DNA from 3 places in the Comamonas antarctica genome. Region 3 is predicted to be linked to each of the others. Evidence: riboswitches for the same ligand, from Rfam matches in the RefSeq annotation. Region 3 holds a riboswitch; each other region holds the start of a gene.

Region 1 (10,297 bases), on a different replicon from region 3:
TGTTCGGCGCTGCCCGACTTGGTGATGATCAGCGAGGTCAATGCATTGAACAGCTGCGAGCCCGCGATGCCGGCCAGCACGATCTGCGCGCCATTGCGCAGGCCGCCGCTGCCGGCCGCATGCGCGAGCAGCGCCACCAGCGCGAACGCGCACACGGCGCCAAAGAAGGCGCCGGTGGTCATGGAGATCGCGCCCGCGCCCAGCCCGGCCACGGACACCAGTACCGCGCCCGTCGAGGCGCCGGCGGAGATGCCCAGCAGATAGGGTTCGGCCAGCGCATTGCGCAGCAGCGATTGCAGGATCACGCCCGAGATCGCCAGGCCCGCGCCGCAGCTGGCGGCCACCAGCGCGCGCGCGAGGCGGTAGTTCCAGACAATGCCCTGGTCGATGGGATCGACCGGATACCCGGCGCCCGCGAGCTGGTTGGCCAGCACCTGCCAGACCACGCCGGGGGCAATCGAGGTTTCGCCAATCGCCACGCCAAGCAGCACGGCCAGGGCCAGCAGCGCCAGCGCGGCGCCGGTCAGCAAAAGAATGCGCACGATCGGATGCATGGGAAAGAGGCGGCGCCAGGCCACCGGATGCTGCTCAACGCGCCCGCGCCTGCAGCTTCAGCGCCGCCTGCGCGATCTGCTCCATGCCATCGACCATGCGGATCGAGCCCTGCAGCGCATCGGCGTCGACGATCACGATGCGCTCGTTCTTCACCGCGTCCATATGCCGCGTGACCGGGTCCTGCTTCAGGAACTCGAGCTTCTTGCGGTAGTCGTCGGCGGGAAAGCGGCGGCGGTCCATGCGCGCGATGATCAGGATCGACGGGTTGGCCCTGGCAATGGTTTCCCAGCCCACCGTGGGCCACTCCTCGGCCGAGCCCACGATATTGCGCAGGCCCAGCGTCTGCAGCATGTAGCCGGCCACGCCCTTTTGCCCGGCCATGTACGGATCGATGGCCAGATCGGCGCTCGAAAACCACAGCGCGGCCGTCAGGTCCTTGAGCTTCGAGCCCTGCAACTGCGCCACGGCCCTGGCCTGGCGCTGCTTGAGTTCATCGACCAGGGCCTTGCCACGCGGCTCGACATCGAAGATCTGCGCCAGCTGCTGCACGCTCTTGTAGAGCGCATTGACGTCATAGGCCGCGGTGCGCGTGCCGTCGGCGCCGCTGAGATTGTTCTTGCCTTCGCAGTCCGACGGCATCGCATAGCTGGCAATGCGCAGGTCATGGAACTGCTCGCGCGTGCCGACCACGCCCTCCTTGCCGACCATCCACTCGAACTGCGACACCACCAGCGCCGGGCGCTTGCCGATCACGGCCTCGAAGCTCGGGTCGTTGTCGGCCAGGCGCGGCACCTTGTCGTTGATGGCCTTGAACTGCGGCTGCACGGCGTTGAACCACAGCGCGGTGCCCGCCAGCTTGTCGCCCAGCCCCAGCGCATAAAGCATCTCGGTGCCGGCCTGGCCGATGGTCACCGCCGATGCGGGCGCCTTGTCGAACGTGAGCGTGTAGCCGCAGTTGTGCAGGCGCAGCGGGTAGTCGGTGGCATTGGCCGCGAGGGGCGCGGCGGCCAGCAGCAGGGACAAGGCAAGGCGTGGCATCGGCATCGGGTCGGTCTTTCCAGAAAAGGCAGGAGTTTTCCGAAAGCCAGCAATGCACGATGGCGCCTGCCGCGGCATGCGGCACGGCGGAGTCCAAGCCATTGGTCGCTTCCCGGACACCCCGCCGGCAATGATCATTTCCTTCCTCGGCAGGTCTCCTGACTGGCAAGTCGCCGCTGGCGCGCCGCCTTCCCGAACCTGCGTTCAGTGGCATGTGGCGCGCCCGCTCGTTGCCTACAGTTGCGGGGGCAGTTCCATTGCATGGGCGCCCGGGTCTTGCAGACGGGGCGCTCTGGATTCCCTCATGCGGCTTTTTGACGGCGGCATGTCCTTGCGGAACCGGAGGTGGGGGTTAATGTAGCTGAACCCGTTTGCCCCGAGCCGGTCGAAGGGGGTGAACCCGACAAAATAGAGATGCCCTAGAGTTTCTTCCATGCCCATCGACACCGTTCATGCCTGCGCCCCCGTCCTTGATTTCCTCCAGCAGGCCCGCGCCGAGATGTTTGCCGGCCGCCTCGACACCTGCGCGATGGCGCCGGATCTGCGGGACTTCGAATCCACCTACACCCAGGGCCACGGCCTGATGCTGGCCGCCCATGAGCCCGCCCTGGGCATTGTCGGCACCATTGCCTGGCGCGCCTATGACCATCGCTTTGCGCAGCTGGACTTTGCCGGCCGGCGCGTCGTGGAGGTGGTGCGGCTGTATGTGCGGCCCGCGTGCCGGCGGCGCGGCATTGCCGATGCGCTGTTCGCGGCGCTCAAGGAACAGGCGCGCGCGCAGGGCATCGAGGTGCTGTATCTGCATACCCACCCCTTCCTGCCCGGCGCCGAGGCTTTCTGGCAGCGCCATGGCTTCGAGGTCCTCTGCCGCGATGCCGATCCGCAATGGCAGACCATCCATATGCAATGCGCGCTGTAATGCCCTGCGCCGGGGAGATCGCCGACCGGCTCCTATAATCGCCGCACCCGTACAGGAGTCCCGGGCCGCAGTCGCGGCCGGGGTGAAACGGGAAGACCGGTGACCTCCCGCGCGGGAGCATTCCGGCGCAGCCCCCGCTGCTGTAAGCCTGACAGACACATCTCGACGCCACTGGGCCGCGGCCCGGGAAGGCGGTGTGCGCTGGACGAAGGCAAGCCAGAATACCGACCTGTACGAATGCCGTTGTCTGCCACGGGGTGTGGCGGCGAACGTTCCGCGGCCGCGCCTGCGCGCTGCCGCGCGCGTCGTCGCCCGTCTCCCGCGCAGCTTTTGTACCCTTTGTGCTGGACCGCGCCGGGCATTGCCTGCCTTTCGCGTCGCCGGCATGGCCTCTTCCCGGAGCACTCAATGAAGCACCTGCCAAAAATCCCCGCGACCATCGTCACCGGCTTCCTGGGCAGCGGCAAGACCACGCTGCTGCGCCATATCCTCGAGAACGCGGGCGGGCGCCGCATTGCCGTCATCGTCAACGAATTCGGCGAGCTGGGCATCGATGGCGACATCCTGCGCAGCTGCGGCATCGGCTGCGACGAGAACGGCGTCGAGCAGCAGGGACAGCTTTATGAACTCGCCAACGGCTGCATGTGCTGCACCGTGCAGGAAGAGTTCTACCCGGTGATGCGCGAGCTGATCGCGCGGCGCGACGACATCGACCATATCCTGATCGAGACCAGCGGCCTGGCGCTGCCCAAGCCGCTGGTGCAGGCCTTCAACTGGCCCGAGATCAAGAACGCCTGCACCGTCGATGCGGTGATCACCGTGGTCGACACGCCCGCCACCGCCGCAGGTCAGTTCGCGGCCAATCCGGCCGCGGTCGATGCCCAGCGCCGCCAGGACCCGAACCTCGACCACGAATCGCCGCTGCACGAGCTGTTCGAGGACCAGCTGCTGTCGGCCGACCTGGTGGTGCTGACCAAGCTCGATCTGGCCAGCAGCGAAGACCGCGCCAGGGTCGAAGCCATCGTGCGCGAGGAAGTGCCGGCGCAGGTGAAGATCGTCGCCGCCAACCAGGGCAAGATCGATCTGGGCGTGGTGCTGGGCCTGTCCAGCGCGTCGGAAGAAAGCATTGAGCAGCGCCAGAGCCACCACAGCCATGACGACGACCACGACCACGACGATTTCGACTCGATTGTCGTCAAGCTGCCCGAAGTCGAGCGCGAGGCCTTGCTGGCCACGCTCGAGCGCATCGTGGCCGCGCACCAGGTCTACCGCATCAAGGGCTTTGTCGCCGTGCCGGGCAAGCCCATGCGCCTGGTGGTGCATGGCGTGGGCACGCGCTTCGACAGCTATTTCGACCGCCGCTGGGCCGCGGGCGAGGCGCCGCAGACGCATCTGGTGCTGATCGGCCACGACCTCGACGACACCGCGATCCGCGCCGAACTCGCCACGCTGGGAGCGCGCTGATGCATCTGCTTGCCGTCCAGCCCGGTGGCTTTGTCGACGACGAAGCCTTTGTCTCCAGCCTGGGCCAGACCCCGGCGCAGCTGGTGTTCCTGAGCGCGGCCGACACCACGCTGGCGCTGCTGGCCGAGGTCTATGGCCAGCTGCGCGGCGGCCCGGACGGCGAGCAGTGGCCGACAGTGCGCCTGGCCAATCTGATGCACCTGCGCCAGCCGGCCTCGGTCGATCTGTATGTCGACGAGGTGCTGCAGCACGCGCGCGTGATCGTCATCGATCACCTGGGCGGCGAAAGCTACTGGCCCTACGGCACCGAACGCATCCGCGAGATCTGCCGCAGCAAGGGCATCGAGCTGGTGATGTTCTCGGGCGACACCACCGAAGACCTGAACCTGCTGCAAAAAAGCACCGCCTCGATGGAGCAGTGCCGCAGCCTCTGGCGCTATCTGCGCGAAGGCGGCGCGGCCAATGCGCGCGAGCTGTTCCGCTACCTGTGGCACCAATTCCTCGGCGGTGCCCGGCCGGCCTTGCCACCCCAGCCCCTGCCGGCGGTCGCGGTCTACCATCCGGAACACGACGCCGCGTCCGTTGACGCCTGGCAGCAGCCCGGCGCCTTGCAGTGGATCGACGGCGCGCCCGTGGTGCTGATCGTGTTCTACCGCGCGCATCTGCAGTCGGGCAACACGCAGGTGTTTCGCGCGCTCGGCGAGCAACTGCTGGCACGCGGCATGAACCCGCTGCCGCTGGCCCTGCTGTCGCTCAAGGACGCGGCCTGCATGGCGATGCTGCACCAGCTGTGCGACCAGCAGCAGGTGGCACTGATTCTCAACACCACGTCGTTTTCGCAATCCTCGCTGGAAACACCGGGCGACCATGCGCTGGCCGGCGACATTCCGGTGCTGCAGGTCATCATGTCGGGCGCCAACGAGCAAAGCTGGCTCGAAGACGCGCATGGCCTGCAGCCGCGCGACATCGCCATGCATGTGGCCATGCCCGAAGTCGACGGCCGCATCATCACGCGCGCCATCAGCTTCAAGGGCCGCTCGCACCGCAGCGAACTCACGCAATCGGATGTGGTGCAGTACCAGCCGCATGCCGAACGCCTGGGCTTCGTCGTGGACCTGGCCCAGCGCTGGTGCCGGCTGCGCCGCAAGGACAATGCCGACAAGCGCCTGGCGCTGATCCTGGCCAACTACCCGACCAAGGAAGGCCGGCTGGGCAATGGCGTCGGGCTCGACACGCCGGCCTCGGTGGTGCATATCCTGCAGGCGCTGCAGGCCCAGGGCTACTGCGTCGACACGCTGCCCGCCGATGGCGATGCGCTGATGCGGCAGCTGCAGCAGGGCATCACCAACGACCCCGATTCGTGGGCGGTGCGCCCCGCGCAGCAAAGCCTGGCGCTGGAAAGCTACCAGGCGTTCTTTGCGAGCCTGCCCGCAGCCAATCGGCAGGCGGTGCTGGAACGCTGGGGCGCGCCCGAGGCCGACCCGATGCTGCGCGCAGGCCGCTTCATGATTGCCGGGCTGCGCTGCGGCCAGGTGTTTGTGGGCATCCAGCCCGCGCGCGGCTATCAGCTCGACCCTGCGGCCAGCTACCACGACCCCGACCTCGTGCCGCCGCACTACTACCTCGCGTTCTACCACTGGCTGCGCTCGGCCTGGGATGCCGATGCGATGGTGCATGTGGGCAAGCATGGCAATCTCGAATGGCTGCCGGGCAAGAGCGTGGCGCTGGCCAACACCTGCTGGCCCGACCTGGTGTTCGGGCCGATGCCGCATCTCTATCCCTTTATCGTCAACGACCCGGGCGAAGGCACGCAGGCCAAGCGCCGCGCGCAGGCGGTGATCGTCGACCACCTGATGCCGCCGCTCACGCGCGCCGAGAGCTATGGGCCGACGCGCGACCTCGAACGCATGGTCGACGAGTACTACGACGCGATCACCATGGACCAGCGGCGCGCCGGATTGCTGCGCCGGCAGATCCTCGAGCATATCCTCGCCCACGACCTGCACCAGGACCTGGGCGTGGCCGCGCCGCGCGGCGCCGAAGAAGAGCAGTTGCTGCTCAACAAGACCGATGCCTATCTGTGCGAGCTCAAGGAAAGCCAGATCCGCGACGGCCTGCACATCTTCGGCCAGTCGCCCGCGGGCCGGCTCGAGCGCGACACGCTGCTGGCGCTGGCGCGCCATCCCGTGGGCAACGGCCAGGGCGCGAACGCCAGCCTGATTGGCGCGCTGGCCGCCGATCTGCAACTCGGCGCCGATTTCAATCCGCTCGATGCCGCCTGGGAAGCGCCCTGGACCGGACCGCGGCCCGAACTGCTGGCGCAGATCGATGCCCAGCCCTGGCGCCACGCCGGCGACACGCGCGAGCGGCTGGAGCTGCTGGCGCTCGACTGGCTGGAGCGGCCGCTCGAAGATCTGCGCGCCCGCCACGCCGCCATGGCCCAGACGCTGCAGGTGCTCGAACGCGTGCAGCGCGATCTGCGCCCGCGCCTCACGGCCTGCGGCGAACAGGAGATCCTGCAGCTGAGCCGCGGCCTCGAGGGCCGCTTCGTGCCCGCGGGCCCGAGCGGCGCGCCCACGCGCGGCCGGCCCGATGTGCTGCCCACCGGGCGCAACTTCTTTTCCATCGACACGCGCGCCGTGCCCACGCCCACCAGCTGGACGCTGGGACTGCAGTCGGCGCAGCTGCTGATCGAGAAATACACGCAGGAGCATGGCGACTACCCGCGCACGCTGGGCCTGTCGGTCTGGGGCACGGCCACCATGCGCACCGGCGGCGACGACATCGCGCAGGCCTTTGCGCTGCTGGGCGTGCGCCCGAAATGGGCCGACGGCAGCTGGCGCGTGGTGGATTTCGAAGTGCTGCCGATGGCGGTGCTGGGCCGCCCGCGCGTCGATGTGACACTGCGCGTGTCGGGCTTCTTCCGCGATGCGTTCACCAATGTGATCCGCCTGTTCGATGCGGCGGTGCAGAAGGTGGCCGATCTCGAGGACGAAGACGCGGACACCAACCCAATCCGCGCGCGCGTGCTGCTCGAAGCGCAACAGCTGCGCGCACAAGGCCTCGACGCCAAGGCCGCGCGCCACCAGGCCGGCCTGCGCGTGTTTGGCGCCAAGCCCGGCAGCTATGGCGCGGGCCTGCAAGGGCTGATGGACGGCAGGAACTGGGAAACCGACGAGGACCTGGCCACGGCGTTTCGCAACTGGGGCGCGTATGCCTACGGCCAGAACGACCATGGCACGCCACTACCCGAGACTTTCGTGCGCCGCCTCGGCGCCATGCAACTGGTGGTGCAAAACCAGGACAACCGCGAGCACGACCTGCTTGACTCCGACGACTACTACCAGTTCCAGGGCGGCATGGCCGCGGCCGTGCGCCATTACAGCGGCCAGCAGCCCGCGCTGTATTTCGGCGACCACAGCAACCCGCAGGCGCCGCGCATGCGCACGCTGCAGGAGGAGATCAGCCGCGTGGTGCGCGCGCGCGTGACCAATCCCAAATGGATCGACGGCATCAAGCGCCATGGCTACAAGGGCGCGGCCGAGGTCGCGGCCACGGTCGACTATCTGTTTGCGTTCGACGCCACGGCGCGCGTGGTGCGGGGCGACCAATATGCGCGCGTGACCGATGCCTTTGTCGCCGATGCCGCCACGCGCAGCTTCCTGCAGCAGCACAATCCCGCGGCCTTCCACGGCATCTGCGAGCGCCTGCTCGAAGCCATCCAGCGCGGGCTGTGGCAAGACAGCGGCGACTACCAGCCACTGCTCGAACAACAATTGCTTGAAGCCGAACAGCTTCTGGAGAACCGATGACTTTCCCCCCGGCCTTTCCCTTTACCGCCCTGCAGGGCCAGCAGCCGCTGCAGACGGCGCTGCTGCTGGTGGCCGTGGACCCGCTGCTCGGCGGCGTGCTGGTCGAAGGCCCGCGCGGCACGGCCAAGTCGACCAGTGCGCGCGCGCTCGCCGCGCTGCTGCCCGCGGGCCGCTTCGTCAACCTGCCGCTGGGCGCGACCGAGGAGCAACTGGTCGGCACGCTCGATCTCGAAGCCGCGCTGCAGGGCAGCCGCGTGCAGTTCCGCCCCGGCCTGCTGGCCCAGGCGCACCAGGGCATTCTCTATGTCGACGAAGTCAATCTGCTGGCCGACGGCCTGGTCGATCTGCTGCTCGATGTCAGCGCCAGCGGCATCAACCGCGTGGAGCGCGACGGCGTCTCGCACCAGCACCCGGCGCGCATCGCGCTGATCGGCACCATGAACCCCGAGGAAGGCCAGCTGCGCCCGCAATTGCTCGACCGCTTCGGCCTGTTCGTGCAGCTGGACAACGTGCCCGATGTCGCCACGCGCAAGGCCATCGTCAAGACGCGCATGGCGTATGACGCCGACCACGAGGCGTTCGCAGCGCAATATGCCCAGGCGCAGCAGGCGCTGGCCCGGCGCGTCGCGACGGCGCGCGCGAGCGTGGCTTCGCTCGACTGGTCCGATGCCGTGCATGAGCAGGTTGCCCAGCTGTGCCAGCAGGCGGGTGTCGAAGGCGTGCGTGCCGATCTGGTGATGCTGCGCGCGGCGCGTGCGCACGCGGCGCTGGCCGGCCGCAGCGAGGTGACGCAGGCCGATGTCACCGCTGTGGCGGAACTCGCACTGGCGCACCGGCGCAGCCAGGCGGGCGACGCAAGCCAGGCTTCGCCGCCGCCGCCGTCGGAGCAACAGCCTGCCAGCACCCCGCCCCCGCCGACTGCCGCATCGCAAGCTGACACTGGCAATGCGCAGAGCCCTGGCGAAAGCCAGTCGGAACATTGGGGCGCCCTGCCCCCGCCCCAGGCCACGGGTCTGCAGACCGTCAAACCGCTGAAGGCGCTCGCGCCAAAAAAAGCCTGACGCGTCCTGCGCTGGCCGGCCAGGCCAGCGTGGGGCGCGGCAGCAATACCGCGCGCAAGGGCCGCCGCGACGCTGCGCCCGGCCAGCAGCTGGACTGGATCAGGACCCTGCTGCGCAAGGGCCCGCGGCGTCTGCAAGCGGGGGACCTGCGCTATCGGCCGCAGCCCCGGGGCAGCAGCACGCTGCATTGCGTGCTGCTCGACATGTCGGCCTCCATGCTGCGCGGCGAAAAGCTCGCACTGGCCAAGGGCTGCCTGCTCGCGCTGACGCAGGACTTCTACCGTCGGCGCGAGCATCTGGCGGTGATTGGTTTCTCGGGCCATGAGGCCCGGCTGCTGCAGGCGCCGGGCAAGGCCGTGGCCTTCAACGCCGGCTGGATCCAGCCGCTGCGCGGCGGCGGCGCGACGCCCGTGGCGTCGGCCATGCAGCTGGCCGAAGCTGTGCTGCAGCGCGCGCGCCGCGCCTCGTCCGGCCAGTTGCTGTCGCTGTGGCTGCTGACCGACGGCCGCTTTGCCGCCCTGCCCACGCGCCCTAAGCTTGCCGACTGCTGCCAGATCGTCGACTTCGAGAACGAGGCCATCGCGCTGCAGCGCTGCCAGCGGCTCGCGCGGGAATGGGACGCGCAGTGGATCGGCGCGGCGCAGCTGCTTTAGCGGCTAAAAAAACGCTGCCGCGCATATCCCCAGCGCAAAAAAGCCTTCAGCGCTTGGGGACGTAGGCGGCCGCGCGGACAACGCCACCGCGCGATCCAGGGATAATCCTATTGCATTTTTTATAGCATTCATCCATAAGACCCGACCCGCGACTGGCCGCCCTGCTGCTGCCGGCCCGCGCGACACCCTCCATGACCTCCAAACCCACCCCTCCGACCCTGGCCGCCAGGGCCGGGCTGATCCTCCTTGGCCTGTGCCTTCTGGGCGCCGGCCTGTTCTTTGTCTCCAACGGCTTGCAGCTGGCCAAGCTCGGCGGCAGCTGGTACTTCCTGCTGGCCGGCCTGGCGCTGGTGTTCTCCGGCGTGCAGATCGCGCGCGTGCGACCCAGCGGCGCGATCGTCTATGGCGTGATGTTCATTGCCACCGTGGCCTGGGCGCTGGCCGATGCCGGTTTCGACTTCTGGGCCCAGGTCTCGCGCCTGCTGGTGTTTGCCGGCTTTGGCGTGCTGGTCGCGCTGGCCTGGCCCACGCTGCGCCGCGCGCGCGGCCGGGCCGTGCAGCCGGGCGCCGCGCGCGCCGTCGCCGCGGTGCTGGTTCTGGCCTGCCTGGCCACGGTGGGCGGCATGTTCGTGCCGCACGCCAGCGTCTCGGCCAAGGCCGACAACACGACGCTGCAGCCGGTGGCTCCGGGTCAGACCCAGGACTGGGCCCACTACGGCAGCACGGCCGGCGGCACGCGCTTTGCGGCACTGGACCAGATCACGCGCAGCAACGTCAAGGACCTGCAGGTGGCCT
Region 2 (10,297 bases), 1.7 Mb from region 3:
ACGCCGCGCGGCGTGAGCGCGACGCCCGAGGGCAGACGCTCGAACAGCCGCCCGCCCGCGAGATGCTCCTCGAGGCGCTGCACGGCGCGGCTCACGGCGGCCTGGGTCACGCACAGTTCCTCGGCCGCGCGGCGAAAGCCCCCATGGCGGCAGACGGCGAGAAACGCATGCAATTCAACCAGCGACGGAGAGTGGATCTTCATGGTGGGGCGATTACATCATGTCATCACCCGCGACGAAAGTGTCGTTTGCCGGCGCCTGGGCGCGTTCGTAATATCGCGTCAATTTCATCGAGGCCAACATGCACTTCAACAGACGCGAATTCGTAAGCCTGGCCGCGGCCGGGACCCTGGCGCCGCTGGCGGCGGCGAATGCCCAGGCCGCATACCCCGCCAAGCCGATCACGCTGGTCGTGCCGTTCACGCCCGGCGGCTCGGTCGACAATTCGGGCCGGCTGATGGCCGACCGCCTGAGCCGCGAGCTCGGTGTGCCGGTCGTGGTCGACAACAAGGGCGGCGCCGGCGGGGCGATGGGCTCGGTCTACGTCGCCAAGGCGCGGCCCGATGGCTACACGCTGATCGTCACCTCGCAAAGCACGCATGTGGTGAATCCCGCCGTGAACCCCAACCTGCCGTACGACGCCGTCAAGGACTTCGCGCCGATCACGCTGATCGACCGCCTGGCCAACGTGCTGCTGGTCAACGCCGATCTGCCGGTGCGCTCGTTCGCCGAACTCGTCAAATATGCCCAGGCCAACCCGGGCAAGCTGAACTATGCGAGCGCCGGCACCGGCTCGGTCTCGCATCTGAGCATGGAGCTGATGAAGACCCAGGCCAAGCTGCCGATGACGCACATTCCATACCGCGGCGCGGGCGTGGCGGTGACCGACCTGATCGCGGGCCAGGTGCAGCTGACCTGGAACAACCTGTCGTCGAACCTGGGCAACATCCGCAACGGCAAGCTGCGCGCGCTGGCCGTGGCCGCGCCGCAGCGCGTCTCGCAGCTGCCTGACGTGCCGACCTTCGCCGAACTGAACCTGCCCGACCTGAACCTGACTTCGTGGACCGGCCTGGCCGCGCCCGCGGGCACGCCCACGCCCATCATCGAGCGCCTGTACCAGGCCACGCGCAAGGTGCTGCAGGATCCGGCCACGCGCGCCACCTGGGTGGAGAAGGGCATGATGGTGCCGGAGGAGGTGACGCCGCAGGCCTACCGCGCGGAAATCGCCGAGCGCATCAGGTTCTACCAACGCATCGCCAAGGCCAACCACATCGTCCTCGAATGACAGACACCCTTGCACGCCCGGCCGCCTATACGCGCATCGACCAGCTGCTGCCGTACGAGCAGGAGCTCGTCGCCATCCGCCGCCACCTGCACCAGCACCCCGAACTGGCATTTGCCGAGCACGGCACCTCGGACTTCATTGCCGGCAAGCTGCAGGAGTGGGGCTATGAAGTCACGCGCGGCATCGGCGGCACGGGCCTGGTCGGCACGCTGCGCGTGGGCGAGGGCGTTCGGCGCCTGGGCATCCGCGCCGACATGGATGCGCTGCCCATCCAGGAGGCCACCGGCGCCGAACACGCGAGCTGCGTGCCCGGGCGCATGCATGCCTGCGGCCATGACGGCCACATGACCATGCTGCTGGGCGCGGCCCGGTACCTGGCGCGGCACCGGCGCATCAAAGGCACGCTGCACCTGATCTTCCAGCCGGCCGAGGAGCGCGGCTTCGACAGCGGCGGCAAGGCCATGGTCGAGGACGGCCTGTTCGAGCGCTTTCCCTGCGACGCGGTCTATGCGATGCACAACCACCCGGGCGTGCCGCAAGGCCGCTTCATGCTGCGCAGCGGCGCGTTCATGGCCGCGGGCGACCGGGTGTTCGTGCAGATCATCGGCGTGGGCGGCCATGCGGCGCGGCCGCACCTGGCCGTGGACCCGCTGGTCGCTGCCGCGGCCATCGTCACGGCGCTGCAGACCGTGGTTGCGCGCAATGCCGATCCGTCCGAACCGGCGGTGGTGACCGTGGGCCGGCTGCGTGCCGGCGATGCGCTGAATGTGATTCCAGACCATGCCGAGATCGGCATCAGCGTGCGTTCCTTCTCGCCTGCGATGCGCGCGCTGCTCAAGCAGCGCATCTGCGCGCTGATCGAGGGCGTGGCCCAAGGCCATGGCTGCCGCGCGGAAATCGACTATGTCGAGGGCTACCCGGTGGTCGTGAACGACGCCGAAGCCGTGCAGCTGGCGGCCGAGGTGGCCACCGACCTGGTGGGCGCCGATGCGGTCGACCACGATTTCCCGCCGCTGATGGGCAGCGAGGACTTTGCCTACATGCTGCAGCGTTGTCCCGGCGCGCTGGTGCGCATCGGCAACGGCCCGGCCGAAGGCGGGCGTGGCCTGCACAACCCGAAGTACGACTTCAACGACGCCAATCTGCCTTACGGTGCGGCGTTCTGGAGCCAGCTGGCGGAGCGCTTCCTGAACTAAGGCATGGCGGGCATTTGCATGTCGACAGGCGCAGGGGCGACAGCCTTTGATGAGGGGACACCCTTCGACAGGCTCAGGGGGCCCGCCTAGGGGTGAGCGGGGCGGGGTGAGGGCGTGGGTTGCGGATTTGTGCCTGAATCCATTAGAATGCGATTCATTCTCATTTGATGCTGCGATTTCGTACCGATGCCTGCCCCGGATCTCCCTCTTGCCGATGACCTGTCCGGGCTCTATGTCGCGCACAACACATGGCTTCAGGGCTGGCTGCGCCGGCGCATCGGCGACACGTTTGCGGCCGCCGATCTGGCGCAGGACACGTTTCTCAGCCTGCTGGATGGCAAGACCGCGGCCGCGCAGATCCGCGAGCCGCGGCCTTTCCTGGCGACGGTCGCCAACCGGCTGCTCGCGCACCGCCACCGCCGGCAACTGCTGGAAACGGCCTATCTGCAAGCACTGGCCTGCCTGCCCGAGGAGCTTGTCCCATCGCCCGAGACGCGGCTCATCGCGGTCCAGAGCCTGCAGGAGATCGACCGCGTGCTCGATGGGCTGCCTGGCAAGGTGCGCGAAGCCTTCCTGTTGGCGCACCTGGCGGAGCTGAGCTATGCCCAGATCGCCACGCGGCTGGGCGTCTCGGCCAGTTCGGTCAAGCAATACCTGGCCCGGGCCCACCGCGAATGCCTGTTCGCCCTGGCTTTCTGACGCCATGGCGATGCGCAGCGACACATTGATCCTGCCCGGCGGGCGGGTGATCAGCCGGGGCACGGCCGATGCGGCCGCGGACTGGCTCACGCTGCTGATGTCCGGCGAGGCCGGCGAGGCGCAGCACAGTCAGTGGCGCCAGTGGCGCCAGGCGCATGCCGACCACGAAGCGGCCTGGCAGCACATCGAGTCCGTCACGGGCCGCATGAAGGCGCTGGCTCCCGGGCCGGCCTACACGGCGCTGTCGTCCCATGGCGCCAGCGGCGGGCCCCCGTCTGCGGCGCGCCGGCGCGCCAAACGGGCGCTGCTGTGGGGCGGACTGGCAGCCGGCACCGGGCTTGTGGCTTCACGCACCGCGCCCTGGCAAGCCAGCATGGCAGATTGCCGCAGCGCCACCGGTGAGCAGCGCAGCTTTGCATTGGCGGACGGCACCCAGCTGATGCTCAATACCGGCAGTGCCGTGAATCTGCGATTCAACGCCGCCGAGCGCCGCATCCTGCTGGTGGCGGGCGAGATCATGGTGGCGACGCGCCATGGGCCCGGCCAGGCCGCTGATCCCAGACCGCTGTGGGTCGAAACCGCCGAAGGCAGCATACGCCCGCTGGGCACGCGCTTCACCGTGCGCCAGCACTCCGGACACACCGATGTCGCGGTGCTGGAAAGCGCGGTGGAGATCTCCGCCAGGGGCGCCTTCGGCAGCCCGCGCGTGCTGCAGGCCGGCGAGCAGACGCGGTTCACGCGCGAGGCGGTCGAGCCTCCAGGGCCAGCCGATGAGCAGGCGCACGCCTGGACCCGGGGCCAGTTGCTGGCGGATGAGCAGCGCCTCGGCGACTTCCTGGCCGAGCTTGCGCGCTACCGGCCGGGCCTGCTGCGCGCCGATCCGCAGATCGCAGGCCTGCGCCTGTCGGGCGTGTTTCCCCTGGCGGACACCGACCGCATCCTGGCCACGCTGCCCAGCGTGCTGCCGGTGCGCGTGCAGTGGCGCACCCGTTACTGGGCGACGGTGTTGCCTGCGGACAAAGGCCGCTGAAGTATTTTTTGCGCATCGGCTGCCCGATGCGCATTCTCGCGGCACCTACCTCATGAGGGAGCGCAGTTTCCGCAGCCCCCATCCAGAGGAACAACATGTCGAATTTGCAATGCGTGCGCCGTGCGCATCCATCTCCCGTCGCGCTCGCCGTCCTGGCACTGGCCCTGGGCTTCACCGCCGGTGCGCCGACTTCCGCAAGGGCGCAGGGCGCTGCGCAGGCACCCGGCACCGCCGTCGCCGAGTTCCACATTCCCGCCGGGCCCCTGGCCCCGGCATTGCGCCAGCTGGCCAGCACGGCCAACATCATGCTGACCTTCACGGCAGAGCAGATCGACGACAAGCGCACGGCCGGCGTGGACGGCCGTCACCCGGTGGCTGGCGCCTTCGGCGTGTTGCTCACCGGAACCGGCCTTAGGGCGGTGCAATTGGACAACGGCGCCTTCGTGCTGCGCGCCGACAGCCGCCCCGCGGCCCCGGCCGCCACAACCCCGGCAGCCACGCTGCCCCTGGTCACGGTGACCGGCGCGACGGCTGCCAGCGCGACCACCGAAGGCACGCATTCGTACACCACCGGCAGCATGAGCACGGCGACGCGGCTCGACCTGTCCCTGCGCGATACGCCCCAGGCCGTCACCGTCATCACCCGCGAGCGCATCGAGGACCAGGGCCTGGCCAGCGTGAACGACGTGGTGCAGACCGCGCCCGGCCTCACCTTCCGGCGTTTCGGCCCGGAGCGCGCCTCCTTCTTCGCGCGCGGGATGTACGTGGACAACATCATGTATGACGGCCTGCCCGTGAGCCTGGACAGCTCCAACCTGTCGCAGGACCTGCTGGCCACCGACATGGCCATCTACGACCGCGTGGAGATCGTGCGCGGCGCCACCGGCCTGGCGCAGGGCGCGGGCAATCCGTCGGCCGCCATCAACCTGGTGCGCAAGCGCCCGACCAAGGAGCGGCAGGTGTCCGCGGGCATGAGCGCCGGCAGCTGGGACCGTTACCGCGCGGAACTCGATGTCTCCAGTCCGCTGTCGGAAGACGGCAGCCTGCGCGGCCGTGCGGTGCTTGCCACCCAGGACTACGGCAGCTACAAGCGCGGCGAAAGCAGCAGCGGCCAGACGTTCTACGGGATCGTGGAGAAGGATCTGGCGCCTGCCACCACGCTCACGCTGAGTGCGCTGCACCAGGAGAGCCGGCTGCACGGCAACGGCTTCACCGGGCTGCCCGTGGCCCGCGACGGCAGCGACCTGGGACTGCCCCGGTCCACGTCCTACGCCTATGACTGGGAGTATTGGAACAAGACCACCGACTCCGCCTTCGTCGGGCTGGACCACCGGCTGGACAACGGCTGGCGCATGCACCTCTCGGCCTATTACGCGCAGGCCGACGTCGACATGGAGGGCCACTACCTCAACTACGGCTACGCCACCGGCAACTACAGCCAGCTGGGCGCGCGCAATGCCCACCAGGAAAAGCAAAGCAGCGTCAACCTGTATGCCAATGGCCCGTTCGAGCTGCTGGGCCGCAAGCACGAGCTGGTGCTGGGCGCGAGCTACCGCAACGTCGATTTCGACGGCAACAGCCGCCAGGGCCTGGTGCTGAGCAGCAAGCTCAACCTGTACGACTTCAATCCCGCCGCCGTGGCGGACCCCAGCATCCCGCTGCGCGACTGGGTGGACGCGAAGATCACCCAGCAAAGCCTGTACGCCACGACGCGGCTGAATGTGGCCGACCGGCTCAAGCTGATCCTCGGCGGGCGGCTGGACTGGTACGACTACAACGACACCGTCAACACCTACCCGAACTTCAACGCCAACACGCCGTCCGTGAGCGCGCACAACCGCTACAGCGTCAACAACCACCTGACGAAGTACGCCGGACTGGTCTACGACCTGAACGACCAGCACGCCGTCTACGCCAGCTATACCGATATCTTCAAGCCGCAGAACTACCGCGATGCGAACGACCGGCTGCTCGATCCGGTGGAGGGGCACAACTGGGAAGTCGGTCTCAAGGGCGAGTACTTCGACGGCACGCTCAATGCCTCGGCCGCCGTGTTCCGCATGGACCAGAAGAACCGTGCCTTCCGCAGCACCGACCAGACCCAGTGCGCGAACTATCCCACCGTGACCTGCTATACCGCCGCCGGCGAGGTGCGCAGCCAAGGCGTGGAGTTCGAGCTGCAGGGCGCCATCACACCGAACTGGCAGGTGGGCGCGGGCTACACGGTGGCCATCGCGCGCTTCCGCCAGGATGCGACCGCCAGCAATGTGGGCGCGCTGTTCGACACCGACACGCCGCGCCACCTGTTCAAGCTGTCGACCATGTACCGCCTGTCCGGCGACTGGCAGCGCTGGCGCATCGGCGGCTCGGTGTACCGCCAGGACTTCATCTACAACCAGGGCACCGGCAGCGGCGTTCCCTTCGACATCACGCAGGGCGCCTACGCCCTGGCCGACCTGGTGCTGGGCTGGCAGGCCACGCCGCAGCTCGACGTGCGCCTCAACGTCAACAACCTGTTCGACAGGAAGTACTACAACGCCTTGTCCGGCACCGTGGGCTTTCCCAGCAACGTCTATGGCGAGCCGCGCAATGTGATGCTGTCGGCGCGCTACCGGTTCTGAGGCGCGGCGGCATGCGTGGCGCACTGGTCGTGCTGCACCGCTGGTGCGGCCTGTTCATCGCTGGATTCCTGATCGTTGCCGGCTTGACCGGCGCGGTGATCGCCTGGAACCACGAGCTTGACGAATGGGCCAATCCCCGGCTCTTCAAGGCCGACTCCGGTGCGGCGCAGGGCGCGCTGGCGCCCTTGGAACTGGCGCGCCGCGCCGAGGCGGCCGATCCGCGGCTGCGGGTCAGTTTCGTGCCGCTGGCGCTGGAGACAGGCCATACGGCGATGCTGGGCGTTGCCGCGCGCATCGACCCGGCCACCGGCGCGCCCTACGCGCTCGGCTTCAACCAGCTGGCAATCGACCCGGCCACCGGCGAGGTGCAGGGGCGCCGGCAGTGGGGAGATATCTCCCTTTCGCGCGAAAACCTGCTGCCCTTTCTCTACAAGCTGCACTACACCATGCACATTCCCAAGGGCTGGGGCATCGACTTCGGCGTGTGGCTGATGGGCGTGGTCTCGGCGGTGTGGATCGTCGACTGCTTTGTGGCGCTGTGGATTGCGTTTCCCAGCGCGCGCAGCTGGCGCAAGTCGCTGAGCTTCAGGCTGCGCCAGGGCGGCGCCAAGCTCAATTTCGACATCCACCGTTCGGGCGGCGCGTGGGTATGGGGCCTGCTGCTGATGCTGGCCGTGACCTCGGTGTCGCTGAACCTGGCAACCCAGGTGATGCGGCCCCTGGTGTCGGCGCTTTCGCCGCTTGCTCCCTCGCCATTCCAGTTGCGCGAGGGCAGCCGCGCGCGGGAGCTGGCCGATCCGCGGCTGGACCGAAGCCAGGCCATTGCGCTGGCCGAGGCCGAGGGCCGGCGCCGCGGCTGGAGCGCTCCGGCTGGGTCCATTTTCTATGCACAGCGCTTCGGCATCTACGGCGTGGCGTTCTTCACGCCGCAAAACGACCGGGATGACGACGGCATCGGCAACGAGGTCCTTTACCTCGACGGCGACACCGGTGCCGTGGTCGGCGACAAGGTGCCGGGCCAGGGCTCCATGGGCGATGTCTTCATGCAGCTCCAGCTGCCGCTGCACTCGGGCCGGATACTGGGCACGCCGGGGCGGGTACTGATGTCGTTCATGGGCGTCTTCGTCGCCGCTTTGAGTGTGACCGGGCTGGTGATCTGGGTGCGCAAGCGCCGCGCCCGCAGGGTGCGCCAGTTGCGCTTGCAGGCGTAGCCTGCAGGGCGCCTCGCGCCGCAGGCATGGCGCGCTGGCGCCATGGCGTAAAATCCGCCCCGATCACAGGTGTTCCCTGGCGCTTCGCGCCTGGAATGAAACGGGAAGCAGGTGCGTGGCTCCGCCACCAGTCCTGCACTGCACCCGCAACGGTAATCAGAGAGTCCGGATGCAAGCCCTTCCACACGGAAGCGGCGGCCACTGCGCAAGCGGGAAGGCGTATCCGGGCTTCGCCCCTGGAATGGCGAGCTCTGCGAGTCCGGAGACCGGCCTGGTGTGAACAAGGCGCAGCGGGAGTGCAGCGGCCTGGTGGATGGCTGCGCCCGCAGCCGCCCGGCCTGTCCCACCCCTCTGCACGACGCATTCATCCGGCCCGGGAATCGGCCGGACTGACCATGGATTGGCATGCAGCAAGCAACGCGCTATCTGTCCGCGAGGGCAGGGGAAAGCCGCACCCGCGGCGGGCTGCCGCATGGCTTGGCGCAGCCATCGCGGGCACGCTCCCATGGCTGATCCGATCCAGGTGCAGGGCTGGTGCCCGACCGCATGGCAGCCGATGCGCGCGCAGGACGGCTGGATATTGCGCGTGCGCCCGCATTGCGCGGCGATCAGCGCGGCGCAGTGGCGCGTGCTGGCGCAGCTGGCGCTGGCGCATGCCCATCCCGCAATCGAACTGACGCGGCTGGGCAATGTGCAGCTGCGCGGCGTGGACGAGGCGCAGGTGCATGCCTTGCGCCGGCATCTGATCGAGGCCGCACTGGTGCCGGCCGATGCCGATGCGGATCTCGCGCCTGCGGTGCATTGCACGCCGCTGTACCAGGCGGGCGATGCGACCCACGCCTTGGCGCGGCAGTTGTCCGCAGCGGTCCTCGCCTGCCTGAACCCGCAGGCGCTGGCGCGCCAGCGCCTGGCGGCGCTGCCCAGCAAGTTCGGCCTGCTGGTCGATGACCCGGCGCGGCGCATGCGCGCCATCGGTGCGGACCTGCAGCTGTGGGTGGCCGACGGTGGCTATGGACTGGCGCTGGCCGATGCGGCGCATTGGCATGGTTTTGCGTCTGCCGATGCGGCCGTGGACGCCGCGATGGGGATCGCGCTCTGGTTTGCGCGTGAACGGGCGGGCTTGGCGCCCGCGCCCACGCGCCTGCGCGGCCTGCCCGCGCATCGCGCGCCGCCATTGCCGCCCGCGCAGCCATGGTCCATCCGCCCGGCCGAGCCGCTTGGCCCCGGCCCGCTGCCAGGCCATGGCACGCTGATCGGCGCGCCGCTGGGCCGCATCGATGCCGCGGCTTTGCTGGCACTGGCAACGCAGTTGTCGCCGGCTGCCGAGATCCGCGTCACGCCCTGGCGCTCGCTGCTGCTTGAAGGCGAAGCGCCGCCCGCGCTCGACGCCGTGCACTGGATCATCGAACCCGCCGACGCGCGCCTGCGGGTGTCCGCCTGCACCGGCGCGCCGCGCTGCGCCCAGGGCCATGTGCCGGCGCAGACGCTGGCGCTGGCGCTGGCCGGCGCAGTGCCGCCGCACCGGCATCTGCATGTGAGCGGCTGCGCCAAGTGCTGTGCGCTGTCGGCCGATGCCGCCGCGGTGGTGGTGGCAAGCCGCGGCGCCACGGGCCAGCCGCTGCTGCATATCTGCCGCGCCGATGCCCCCGGCACCCCGATTCACTCCCTGGCTGCAACCGAGGCGCCAGCACAGATAACAAGACGGCTACATGACCTATACCTATGAAAAGCACGGGGACGAGATCTACCGGCAATCCTTCAGCATCATCCGCCGCGAGGCCGATCTGGCGCGTTTCACGCCGCTCGAGGAGCGCGTTGCCTGCCGCATGATCCATGCCGCGGGCATGGTGGAGCTCGCCGCGCACATCCATTTCTCGCCCGACTTCGCCCAGGCCGCCGAAGCCGCGCTGCAGCGCGGCGCGCCCATCCTGTGCGATGCGCGCATGGTCAGCGAAGGCATCACGCGCAAGCGCCTGCCGGCCGACAACGCCATCGTCTGCACCCTGAACGACGCGCGGGTACCGGCACTCGCAGCGGAAATGGGCAACACGCGCAGCGCCGCGGCGCTGGAGCTGTGGCGCGCGCATCTCGATGGCGCGGTAGTGGCCATCGGCAACGCGCCCACGGCCTTGTTCCATCTGCTGAACATGCTCGAGGATCCGGCCTGCCCGCGCCCCGCGGCCATCATCGGCTGCCCGGTAGGTTTCGTCGGCGCGGCCGAGTCCAAGGACGCGCTGCGTGCCTGGGGGAGGATT
Region 3 (10,297 bases):
CACCTGGATGCGGTGGTCGAAAACCTGCTCGAGCGCCGCATGCGAGGCCGCGTCGGCGCTGCGGCCGTGGTGCAGCACCCGGCCCTGCGCCAGCACCAGCAGGTCCTGCGACTGCAGCGCCATCGAGATCTCGTGCAGCACGCTCACCACCGTGGTGCCGCGCGCCACGAGTTCCCGCATGCAATGCAGCCAGTCGGTCTGGTGCGGCGGATCGAGATTGGCCAGCGGCTCGTCCATCAGCAGCACCGGGGCCTGCACCGCCAGCGCGCGCGCCAGCAGCACGCGCTGGCGTTCGCCGCCCGACAGCTGGCCCAGGCTGCGCGCGCGCCAGTCCCAGGCCTGCGTGCGGCGCAGCGCCTGCTCGACGGCGGCATGGTCGTGCGCCGAGGGCGCGGCGAGCCAGGATTGGTGCGGCAGCCGGCCCAGCATGGCCACGTCGTACACCGACATTTCCGTGGGCGCGGCCTGGTTCTGCCCCAGCCAGGCCAGCGTTCTTGCGCGCTCGCGCCCTGGCCAGTGCGCCAGCGCGCGGCCCTGCAGCAGCACCTGCCCGCGGGCCTCGCCCATGCCGGCCAGCGCGCGCAGCAGCGTCGATTTGCCCGCGCCGTTCGGGCCGACGATGCTGGTCCAGCGGCCCGTGGCAAGGCGCAGCGTGAGATCGTGCAGCACCGGCCGGCCGCCCAGCGAGACCGACAATCCTTGCGTCTGCAGCGCCCAGGCGCCGCCGGCCTGCAGCGTACTCATGCGCTCTCCTGCAGTGGACGCCGGTGCATCAGCCACAGCAGATAGCTGCCGCCCAGCACCGCCGTGAGCACGCCCACCGGCAGCTCCTGCGGCGCCACGAGCCAGCGCGCCAACAGGTCGGCGCCCAGCAGCAGCACCGCGCCCATGCCGGCGCTCAGCAGCAGCAGCCAGCGGTGCATGGCGCGCACCAGCGAGCGCACCAGGTGCGGCGCGGCCAGGCCCACAAAAGCAATCAGCCCGCATTGCGCCACGGCCGTGCCCGTGGCCAGCGCCAGCAGCAGGATCAGCAGCAGACGCAGCGGCGCCAGCGGCAAGCCCAGGCTTTGCGCCGTGGCTTCGCCCAGCGCGAGCCCGTCCAGCACGCGGCCCAGCGCCCAGGCCGCAAGCAGCACGGCAGCCAGCACCGCAGCCATCAGCGCACACGCATCCCAGCCAATGAAGGCCGTGCTGCCGAGCATGAACGATTGCATGGACTGCAGGATCTCGGGCGTCAGCAGCAGCACCATCGACGAGGCCGCGCCCAGCACCACGCCCACCACCACGCCGGCCAGCAGCAGCCGCAGCGTGTCATGCGCGCCTTTGGCCAGCACCAGCGTCAGCAGCACCGCGCCCGCGGCCCCGGCAAACGCTGCGCCGGTGATGCCCAGGCGCAGCAGGCCCTGCAGCGCAAACGGCGATGCCCCGAGCGCCGCCATCGACAGCGCCACGCCCAGCGAAGCACCGGAGGCACTGCCCAGCAGATAGGGGTCAGCCAACGGATTGCGGAACACGCCCTGGGCCACCGCACCCGCGAGCCCCAAGAGCGCGCCGGCCAGCCAGGCGCCGAGCGTGCGCGGCAGGCGGATGTCGCGCACGATCTGCCAGGCCAGTGGATCGGCGCGCAGATTCCAGACGCTTTCCCAGCCGGTGCTGCCGACCCCCGCGCCCAGCAACAGCAGCATCAGGCTCGCCAGCAGCAATGCCAGCGCGAGCCAGCGCGGATGCAGCCGGTGGGCATTCATGGATAAAGCCTTTGCAGGCAGCGCGCCATGGCCATCGCCGCTTCGGGCAGTCGCGGGCTGGGGCGGATCATCAGATCCGCTTGCGTCCCCGCAAAGCGGCACACGCGGCCGGACTGCATGGCGCGCAGCGAGGACCAGCCGGGATAGGGCTCGCGGCTGTCGCCCAGGCTGCGCTGCGCGCCCATCAGCAGGTCTGGATCGGCACGCACGACATACTCGGGATTGAGCCGCGGAAACGGCCCGAGCGCCGCGGGCACGATATTCACCAGCCCCAGCCGCGTCAGCGTCTCGCCGATGAAGGAGCTTTCGCCCGCGGCGACCGGGCCGCGGCTGGCATCGAAATACACGCGCTGGCCGCGCGCCTGGGCGGGTACCGCCTGCGCGGCCTGGACCAGTCCTTGTTCGATCCTCGCCCAAAGCGGCTCGGCGCCCTGCTCCGGTGGCAGCGCCAGCATGGCCGCCAGTGTCCGCAGCACCGCGCGCACGTCGGCATGCGTGCGCGGCTCGAAAGCAATCACCTTCAGGCCCAGCGCCTCCAGCCGTGGAATGGCGCGCGACGCCACCGACACCAGCACCACGTCCGGGCGCAGCGCCAGCACCGCCTCGACATTCGGCTCCAGATTGCCGCCCAGGCGCGGCAGTTGCGCCAGCGCCGGCGGCCAGGTCGTATAGCGGTCGACACCCACGATGCGCGCGCACGCGCCCAGCGCGCACACCGATTCGGCCAGCGACGGCAGCAGGCTCACGATGCGCTGCGGCGATGCCGACAGCCGCACCACCTTGCCACGCGCGTCCGTCAGAACGATGGGCGCAGCCACGCGCTGGCCGGCCCGCGCCTCCACCGCAATTGCAGGAGCCGCCACCGGCGCCGCACCGGCCGAGCCGTCGGCCGGGCCAGCGCCCACTGCCATTGCGGGCAAGCCCCCCAGCCCCAACCCCAGCGCAGCAGCAAGCACCGGCATCCACACCGACACCCGCTGCCTCCCCCTTGCATGTAAGCTGAATTCAGCAGTCATTGGCCCGCCTTCAACACGAGCGGCAAGCCCGCACACATCAGCGTTGCATGGCTGCAGGCCGCAGCCACCTGCTGGTTGAGCGCGCCCAGCGCATCGACAAAGGCGCGCACTTCGCGGCCCAGCGGAATCACGCCCAGGCCGATCTCATTGCCGACGATCACCACCGGCCCGGGCGCCTGCGCCAGCGCGGCCAGGAACGCCGTGCGCTGCGCTGGCCAGTCCTGGGCCGGGGCTGGCGCGTCTGGCATGGGCATCATCCAGTTGGTGAGCCACATCGTGAGGCAGTCGATGACCACCAGGCAACCGGGCTGGCTGTGCAGGCGCAATGCCGCCGCGAGATCGAGCGGTACCTCGGCCGTGCGCATGCCGGGCACGCGCTCGGCGCGGTCGTGCCGATGGCGCGTGATCCGGGCCTGCATCTCGGCATCGTAGGCGCGGCCCGTCGCGAGCAGCCAGGCGCTGTGCGCGGGCGACTGCGTCATCCATGCCCGCGCCAGCTCCTCGGCCCGCCGCGACTTGCCGCTTTTCTGGCCGCCCAGGATCAGTTCACTGCGGGCTGCGCTCATGCGCCCTCCTGCGATGCTTCGTGCGCGCCCAGCAGCGCGGCAATGGCGCGCGGATGCGACGCAAACCAGGCATGGAAAAAACTCGCGTGCAGGCTGCCATGCCGGTACAGCCATTCACCGCCAGCATCGGCCGCATCGGCATTGGGACGCGCGCTGCGCCCGGCCACGGGCGCGGAGCTGTCGAGCCGGGCGTAGTGGAAGCTATGGCCGCGCAGCGTGCCCCAGGGCGTGGGCAGCTGCTGCATGCCCAGGCCGGCGAGGCGCTTTTGCATCTGCGCCTTGCCGGGCATCAGGCCCCACAGGGGCGTGTACTGGCCGTCGCTCGCGGCAATGCCTTCGCACAGCGCCAGCATGCCGCCGCATTCGGCCCAGATCGCCTTGCCCGCCTGCCAGTGGGCCAGCAGGTCGGACCGCAAGCCGGTCTGCGCCGCCAGCCGCGCGGCGTGCAGTTCGGGATAACCGCCAGGCAGCCACAGCGCATCGCAGTCGGGCAGCCGCTCGCCGGCGAGCGGCGAGAAAAAGCGCAGCTGCGCGCCCATGGCCTGCAGGCAGTCGAGGTTGGCGGGATAGATGAAACTGAAGGCCGCGTCGCGCGCCACGGCAATGGTGCGGCCCGCAAGCCACGGCCCCATTGCTTCGGGCGCATCAGCCGCTGCCGACGCTGGGGCGGGCGGTGCAAATGACACGCTCCATTCCTGCCAGTCCTCCCAGCTGCGCTGGCCCAGCGGCGTCTGCGCCAGCGCATCGGCGGCCGCGTCGAGCCGCTGCAGGCCGTCACCGAGTTCCTGCGCCGCGACCAGCCCCAGATGGCGTTGCGGCAGCAGCGCGGCCGTGCCCGCATCGGCGGCGATGCGCTGCACCGCGCCCAGCCAGCGGCTGTCGGCGTGTACTCCGCCCTGCAGCAGCTGCGCATGGCGCGCGCTGGCCACACGGTTGGCCAGCACGCCGGCCCAGCGCAATCCAGGCTGGAAGTGCTGCAGGCCGAAAGCCACCGCGCCCAGCGTGGCCGACATGCCCGAGGCGTCGATCACCGCGAGCACGGGAATATCCAGCAGCCGCGCCAGGTCGGCGGCGCTTGGCTGGCCGTCGAACAGGCCCATCACGCCCTCGATCAATATCAGGTCGGCGCGCAACGCCGCCGCATGCAGCCGCGCACGCACGTCCGCTTCGCCCGTCATCCACAGGTCCAGCGAATGCACCGGCGCGCCGCTGGCCAGCTGATGCCAATGCGGGTCGAGATAGTCGGGCCCGCATTTGAACACCTGCACGCGCCGGCCGGCGCGCGCGTGCAGCCGCGCCAGCGCGGCCGTGAGCGTGGTCTTGCCCTGGCCCGAGGCCGGTGCGGTGATCAGCAGCGCCGGGCAGCGTATGGAATTCAAGGCGTGGAAGTCCATTGCAGGCTCATGAAGAAGCGCCGGCCTTCGGTGGCGTAGGTGGCAGCGGTTTCGTAATACTTGTCGAATGCATTGTCCAGGCGCGCCAGCAGCTTCCAGTCGCGCGCCAGCTGCCGCGTGGCCGAAAGATTCCACAGCGCATACCCGCCCAGCACGCGGGTGTTGGCGGCATCGTCGTAACGGCGCGCGCTCCACTGCACATCGGCAGCCCACTGCCAGCCGGCAATGCTGCGGCTTGCGCCCAGCGTGCCGAACTGGCGCGGGCGGCGCGCCAGGTACAGGCCGGTGGCGCCATCGCGCGCCGCGTTGAAGTCCAGCGACGCATGCCAGCGTGTGCCGGCGGCATGGGTGGAACCGGCCAGCGTCACGCCCTGGTATTCGGCCTGGGCGACACTGACATAGCAGCCTTGCGAACTCGCACAGCCGCGCGCACCGGTCTGGAACGATACCTGGTCGCTGATGCGGTTGCGATACGCGGTGGCGGAAAACGCGTCGCGCCCGGCCTGGTAACGCAGGCCCAGTTCCAGGTTGCGGCCGTTTTCCGGGGTCAGCGCGGCGCTGCCGTAACTGCTGAAACGCTGGAAGAGCGTCGGCGCGCGAAACGCCGTTGCCGCCGTCGCCGTCGCACGCCACCGCGGCGTGAGATCGTAGCCATAGCTCAGGCTGCCGGTGTTCTTGCCGCCGAACTCGCTGTCATCGTCATGCCGCAGCTGGGCCTGGAGGTGCTGCGCGCCCGCATGCCACTGGTAGCCGAGTGCGAGCGCGTTCTGCGCGCGCTTGCGGTCGATGGGCGCATTCTGCAGCGCGTCTTCGCGCCGCTCCAGCGTGGCCGAGAGGCTCTGGGCGCCCAGGCGCCACTGGTTCTGCCACGACAAGCCGCGCAGCTGCGTGGTGGTCAGATAGGGCGTGGGCGTGGTTTCATACCGGTCTTCCGACGTGTTCAGCGCCAGCTGGCTGCTCCAGCGCTCGCTCCACTGCGCGCTCCAGTCCAGGCCCGCAGCATGCATGCGGTGCTTTGCGCGGTCATCCACGCCAAGCCGCGGACTGTTGTCGTAGGCCGCATCCATGTCGCTGGCCAGCAGCGAAGCACTCAGCCGGTGGCGCGCATCGATGCGCCAGCCCAGGCGGGCCGCGCCCGACAGGCTGTCATAGCCGTCGCGGTCAGGGTTGCGGCTGGGGCGCACGTCGAATCCGTCGCTGCGCTCGCTGGCGATATCCAGCGCATAGTCCCAGGCCTGATGCACGCCGCTGATGCCGGCTTGAGCGCGCCGCGTGCCGTTCGAGCCCAGACCCAGCGACAAGGACCCTGTCGGTGCCTGCTCGCCACGGCGCGTGAAGATCTGCACCACGCCGCCCATCGCATCGGAGCCGTAGATCGCGGCCGCGGGTCCGCGCAGCACTTCGATGCGATCGATCATGGCCAGCGGAATGCTTTCCCAGCTCGGGCCGCCGCTGCCGCTTTGCGAGGAAAAGCGCACGCCGTCGATATAAACCGCGGTATAGGCCGTGTCGGCGCCGCGCAGCATCAGGCTGGTGGTGTTGCCGATGCCGCCATTGCGCACCATCTGTATGCCTGGCACGCGCACCAGCAGATCGGCGACCCCGGTGGCGCCACTGGCCTCGATGGTCGCGCGGTCGATCACCGACAGGTCGGCCAGCAGTTGCTCGGCGGACTGCGGCGCGCGTGCGGCCGTGACCACGGTTTCGGTCATGGCCGGAACCTCACCCCAGGCCTGCGTGCCCGAACAGGCGATGGCAAGCGCCAGGGCGCAGCTGCACGCAGCCAGAGGCGCTGCCGTGCCGGAAAAAGCGTGAAGCATGAAAATCAACATGAAGCCACCCGGCGCCGACCTCCCCGTCGGCAAATGGGTTTAAAGCGGTCCGCGTCGCAGGCGACGGCGGGCCACACCTCGTTGGCCGGTATCCGGGCTGGGCGGAGCACACTCTTGCAGGCCTTCCCAGCGCAAGGCCAGTGGCAGTGAAGAAGAGGCGAGCATTGGAAACACTCATCCGCTGACCGTTGCGGGGGCAGCGCAGGCACGGAACGCGGGCGCGCATTCCTCCCTGCTTCCCGTTGAACTGCGTGCCTGCGAACCAGGCACATGAGCACCAACGGCGGCCATTGTAGCCGCGCCCTGCCGCACGGGGTTTCGCACACCCGGGCTCGTACTGGGCACACTGGGATGGGATGCTTGTAGGACAACGGAGAAAACGCGCATGGAACCACTCCCTGTGCTACTGTTTCTTACGTTCATCCAGGGCTACAGGTTCTACAATCGGTCCGTCTATGTCTGCCCCGTCACCCCTCGACCTTATCTCCGACCGCGTGGAGCGACTTTTGTTGCGCCACGAGGAGCTCCAGCGCACCAACGCCCTGCTTGCCGAGCAGGTTGCAGCCTTGACCCAGGAGCGCGATTCGCTGCGTTCGCGGCTGAGCGCGGCGCGGGCCCGCGTCGATGCGTTGATCGAGCGCCTGCCCAGCAACGAAGGGGCCGGCGCATGAAGCAGCTCGATGTCCAGATCCTGCACCAGAACTACCTGCTGAGCTGCCCCGAGGGCCACGAGGAGCGGCTGCTTGAAGCGGTGGACCGTGTCAACGACACCATGGGCCGCATCCGCGACGCCGGCAAGGTGCGCTCGCGCGAACGCGTGGCCGTGCTGGCTGCGCTCAACATGGCCTTCGACATCGTGACGCTGGAGCGCAGACCCGCGCCCGCGGCTGCCGAACCTGAACCCGTGCCTGAAACCAGCGCGGAAGACGAAGCCTGGGCCCAGGCGGCAATGATCCAGCAGCAGGCCGATGCGCAACGCATCGTGGCCCTGCTCGAGCGCCTCGATCAGGCGCTTGAAGCCGACGCGCAACTGCTGTAAAAATTTGCGCCTCCAGCAGTGGGGTCGGACCATCCAGATTACAATGAAGACGTCTGCAAATCTGCTGGGCTTTATATTTCCTTGAACCAATGCTCATTGAGCCCGGGCTTGGTACATCGCTTGGTGAGCGTGATCGTCTCGCGTCAGATGAACCCAACGTCAAGCTGCCCTTGCCCACCTGAACCCCGGTTCAGGATGCCGGTCTGGTGGAATTTGCAGACACCAACATGAATGACGGCCCGCAGGGCCGTTGCTCCGCGGAGTTCTTTTCTGGAGAGCCGCTGCTTTCAAAGCCTGCTTCTGGAAATCCGTTGTTTTGAAAAGTCCGCTTGTTGCGGACTTTTTTTTGCCTGCGATGCAAGTCAGGCGCGACAAAAAGCCGCAGTTCCCGGCGAAGGAAACTGCGGCTTTTGCGCCTGAAATCAGGCTGTCAGCCCTGGGCCGCGAGCGGCCCGGGCCTGCTCATCCACTCACTGGCCGTGGATACGCTTGGCATCGGCCACGCACTTGTCCTTGACGTCGCCGCTCAGGGCATCGCAGCGCTCGCGGGCTGCCTTGTACTCGGCTTCGCGCACGTTCTCGTTGGCGTCCTTGCGGGCTTCGGAGACATCGGCGGCGCGCTTGGTGCCAGAGACGTTGCTTTCGTTGCGCGCCTCGGAGACCTTGGCGGCTTCGAGAGCCTTCACATGGGCGGCCTTGGCGTCCTTGACGCAGACGTCCTTGGGGTTGCCCTTCAGGTCGTCACACTTTTCCTTGGCGACGTCGTAGTCGGCATCGGCCTTGGCCTTGGCGACATTGTGGCGATGGCGCTCGCTGGCATCGCGGCGGTACTCGAGTTCGGCTTCGGCGACCTTTTCGCGGCCCTTGGCTTCCTTCTCGCACACATCCTTGGCATTGTCCTTCAAGGTGTTGCACTGGGCTTTGGCCGCCTTGTAATCGGCGCTGATCTGGTCCTTGGCGGCCTTGTGCTCTGCGGGAGTCACCGCAAACACCGAGGACATGCAGGCGACAGCGAAGACAGCGGTAATTTTATGCTTGAATTTCATGATTATCTCCTTATTTTCGTTTCCAGCGGATCACGGCGAAAATGGATTATTTTTGGTTTTGCCGTTTGAAACCGCGAGTTAATGAATTGGTATTGTCAGGCCGTTTAATCGTCGAAACGGAAATCGGGATTGCGGGCTTGCCAGTCCTTCAACTGGTTCTCCGCCTCTTCCTTGACCAGACCCTGGCGCTCCTGGATGCGGCCGATGAACTGGTCTCGCTTGCCGGCAACGACATCAAGATCGTCATCGGTGAGCTTGCCCCATTGCTCACGGATCTTGCCCTTGAATTGTTTCCAGTTTCCTGCAACTCGATCTTCGTTCATACAAAATCCTTTTTATATTAGCGAGCCGGTCACCCAGCCCGCTGTTTCAAAACACATTCACTCGAAAGCGAAATGTGTAGTTAATGTATGACGGGTTTCAACGGCGCATTGTGGGAAAGGAAGTTTTGACGCAGTCGGCTTTTGCCTACAGCCGATTTAAATGAAATCAACCGAAAAATACAGACAATAGCTGGAATTGATTGATATCGAGCGATTGTGGAGCCTGGCCGCTTGCAGAAGCGGCATCGATACAGGGCATTACCCGCGCCGCAAATCAGTTGCCGGTGGTGGGCAAGCCCAGTTGCCCGGGCCCTCGCCACCCGCTTGGCGTGACGACTCTGCAGGCCGTCCGCAGCAGCCGTTATTGCCGCTCAGCGCTGCCGCCTTGCAGGTCCACCTCGGCGCCGCCGTGCAGCGCGGCGCGCCAGTCGTCCTCCACCAAGACGCCCAGCTCGCTCATGCGCGCACCAAAGGCATCGGGCGGCAACCCGGGAGAACACAGGAAACCCTGGAAGAAATGGCAATGCAGCGCCCGCAGGCAGTCGCGCTGCTCCCCCGTCTCCACGCCTTCGGCAACGACCTCGGTGCCCAGGGCCTTGCCCAGGCTGATGATCGCACTGACGATGGCGCGGTCGCCTGCGTCATGCGGCAGGCCGCGCACGAAGGACTGGTCGATCTTGATCTTGGCGATCGGCAGCTTCTTGAGATAGCCGAGGCTGGAGTAGCCGGTGCCGAAATCATCGATGACCAGGCCCACGCCCAGATCGGCAATCGAGCGCACGCGCGCCGCCATCTCCTGCGCGTCCTGCAGCAGGATGCTTTCGGTCAATTCCAGTTCCAGCAGATGGGAGGGCAGGCCATGGTGCGCCAGCAGCGACCGAAGCCGCTCGACGAAGTCGGGCTGGCGGAACTCCAGTGCGGACACATTGACCGACACCTTCAGCGGCAGTCCCTTTTCGCTCCAGCGCGCAGCCTCGCGGATCGACTGCTCGAGCACCCAGGCGCCCAGCGTGACGATGTAGCCCGACTCCTCGGCCATGGGAATGAAGACCCCGGGCGACACCACGCCGAAATCGGGATCGGTCCAGCGCAGCAGCGCCTCGGCGCCCACGATCCGGTTGCTGCCGATATGCACCTGCGGCTGGAAGAAAACCGCCATGCGCCCGTGCTCGAGCGCCTGGCGCATCGCATGCTCGAGCTTCATGCGCGACAGCAGCCCCGAGTTCATCTGCGGCTGGTAGAAGCTGTAGTGCCCGCGGCCGCGTTCCTTGACGCGGTACATCGCGGTATCGGCCTGCATGATCAGTTCATCGAGCGTGTGGCCATGGCCTGGATA

What was found. Region 3 has a riboswitch for cobalamin ahead of HUK68_RS12215 (TonB-dependent receptor domain-containing protein). Riboswitches for the same ligand answer to the same signal wherever they lie in the genome.
Region 1: linked by a shared signal. The riboswitch ahead of HUK68_RS19770 (ABC transporter substrate-binding protein) and the one ahead of HUK68_RS12215 (TonB-dependent receptor domain-containing protein) in region 3 are both predicted to bind cobalamin.
Region 2: linked by a shared signal. The riboswitch ahead of HUK68_RS04400 (ferredoxin-like domain-containing protein) and the one ahead of HUK68_RS12215 (TonB-dependent receptor domain-containing protein) in region 3 are both predicted to bind cobalamin.

Annotation. Positions count from the first base shown of each region.
Region 1 covers NZ_CP054841.1:67,953-78,249, forward strand. The annotation lists gene HUK68_RS19765 (FecCD family ABC transporter permease) at 1-554, opposite strand, end outside; gene HUK68_RS19770 (ABC transporter substrate-binding protein) at 589-1,599, opposite strand; cobalamin riboswitch at 1,725-1,952, opposite strand; gene HUK68_RS19775 (GNAT family N-acetyltransferase) at 2,027-2,512, shown strand; cobalamin riboswitch at 2,549-2,759, shown strand; gene cobW (cobalamin biosynthesis protein CobW) at 2,921-3,976, shown strand; gene cobN (cobaltochelatase subunit CobN) at 3,976-7,788, shown strand; gene HUK68_RS19790 (magnesium chelatase ATPase subunit I) at 7,785-8,849, shown strand; gene HUK68_RS19795 (vWA domain-containing protein) at 8,879-9,502, shown strand; gene HUK68_RS19800 (membrane-bound PQQ-dependent dehydrogenase, glucose/quinate/shikimate family) at 9,694-10,297, shown strand, end outside.
Region 2 covers NZ_CP054840.1:936,514-946,810, forward strand. The annotation lists gene HUK68_RS04365 (LysR substrate-binding domain-containing protein) at 1-203, opposite strand, end outside; gene HUK68_RS04370 (Bug family tripartite tricarboxylate transporter substrate binding protein) at 302-1,285, shown strand; gene HUK68_RS04375 (M20 aminoacylase family protein) at 1,282-2,481, shown strand; gene HUK68_RS04380 (sigma-70 family RNA polymerase sigma factor) at 2,668-3,180, shown strand; gene HUK68_RS04385 (FecR domain-containing protein) at 3,185-4,210, shown strand; gene HUK68_RS04390 (TonB-dependent siderophore receptor) at 4,306-6,831, shown strand; gene HUK68_RS04395 (PepSY-associated TM helix domain-containing protein) at 6,843-8,042, shown strand; cobalamin riboswitch at 8,091-8,331, shown strand; gene HUK68_RS04400 (ferredoxin-like domain-containing protein) at 8,548-9,768, shown strand; gene HUK68_RS04405 (precorrin-8X methylmutase) at 9,752-10,297, shown strand, end outside.
Region 3 covers NZ_CP054840.1:2,632,405-2,642,701, forward strand. The annotation lists gene HUK68_RS12190 (ABC transporter ATP-binding protein) at 1-744, opposite strand, end outside; gene HUK68_RS12195 (FecCD family ABC transporter permease) at 741-1,745, opposite strand; gene HUK68_RS12200 (ABC transporter substrate-binding protein) at 1,742-2,656, opposite strand; gene HUK68_RS12205 (bifunctional adenosylcobinamide kinase/adenosylcobinamide-phosphate guanylyltransferase) at 2,758-3,327, opposite strand; gene HUK68_RS12210 (cobyrinic acid a,c-diamide synthase CobB) at 3,324-4,721, opposite strand; gene HUK68_RS12215 (TonB-dependent receptor domain-containing protein) at 4,703-6,433, opposite strand; cobalamin riboswitch at 6,620-6,850, opposite strand; gene HUK68_RS12220 (DUF904 domain-containing protein) at 7,009-7,224, shown strand; gene HUK68_RS12225 (cell division protein ZapA) at 7,221-7,592, shown strand; gene HUK68_RS12230 (hypothetical protein) at 8,063-8,638, opposite strand; gene HUK68_RS12235 (CsbD family protein) at 8,743-8,961, opposite strand; gene HUK68_RS12240 (sensor domain-containing protein) at 9,323-10,297, opposite strand, start outside.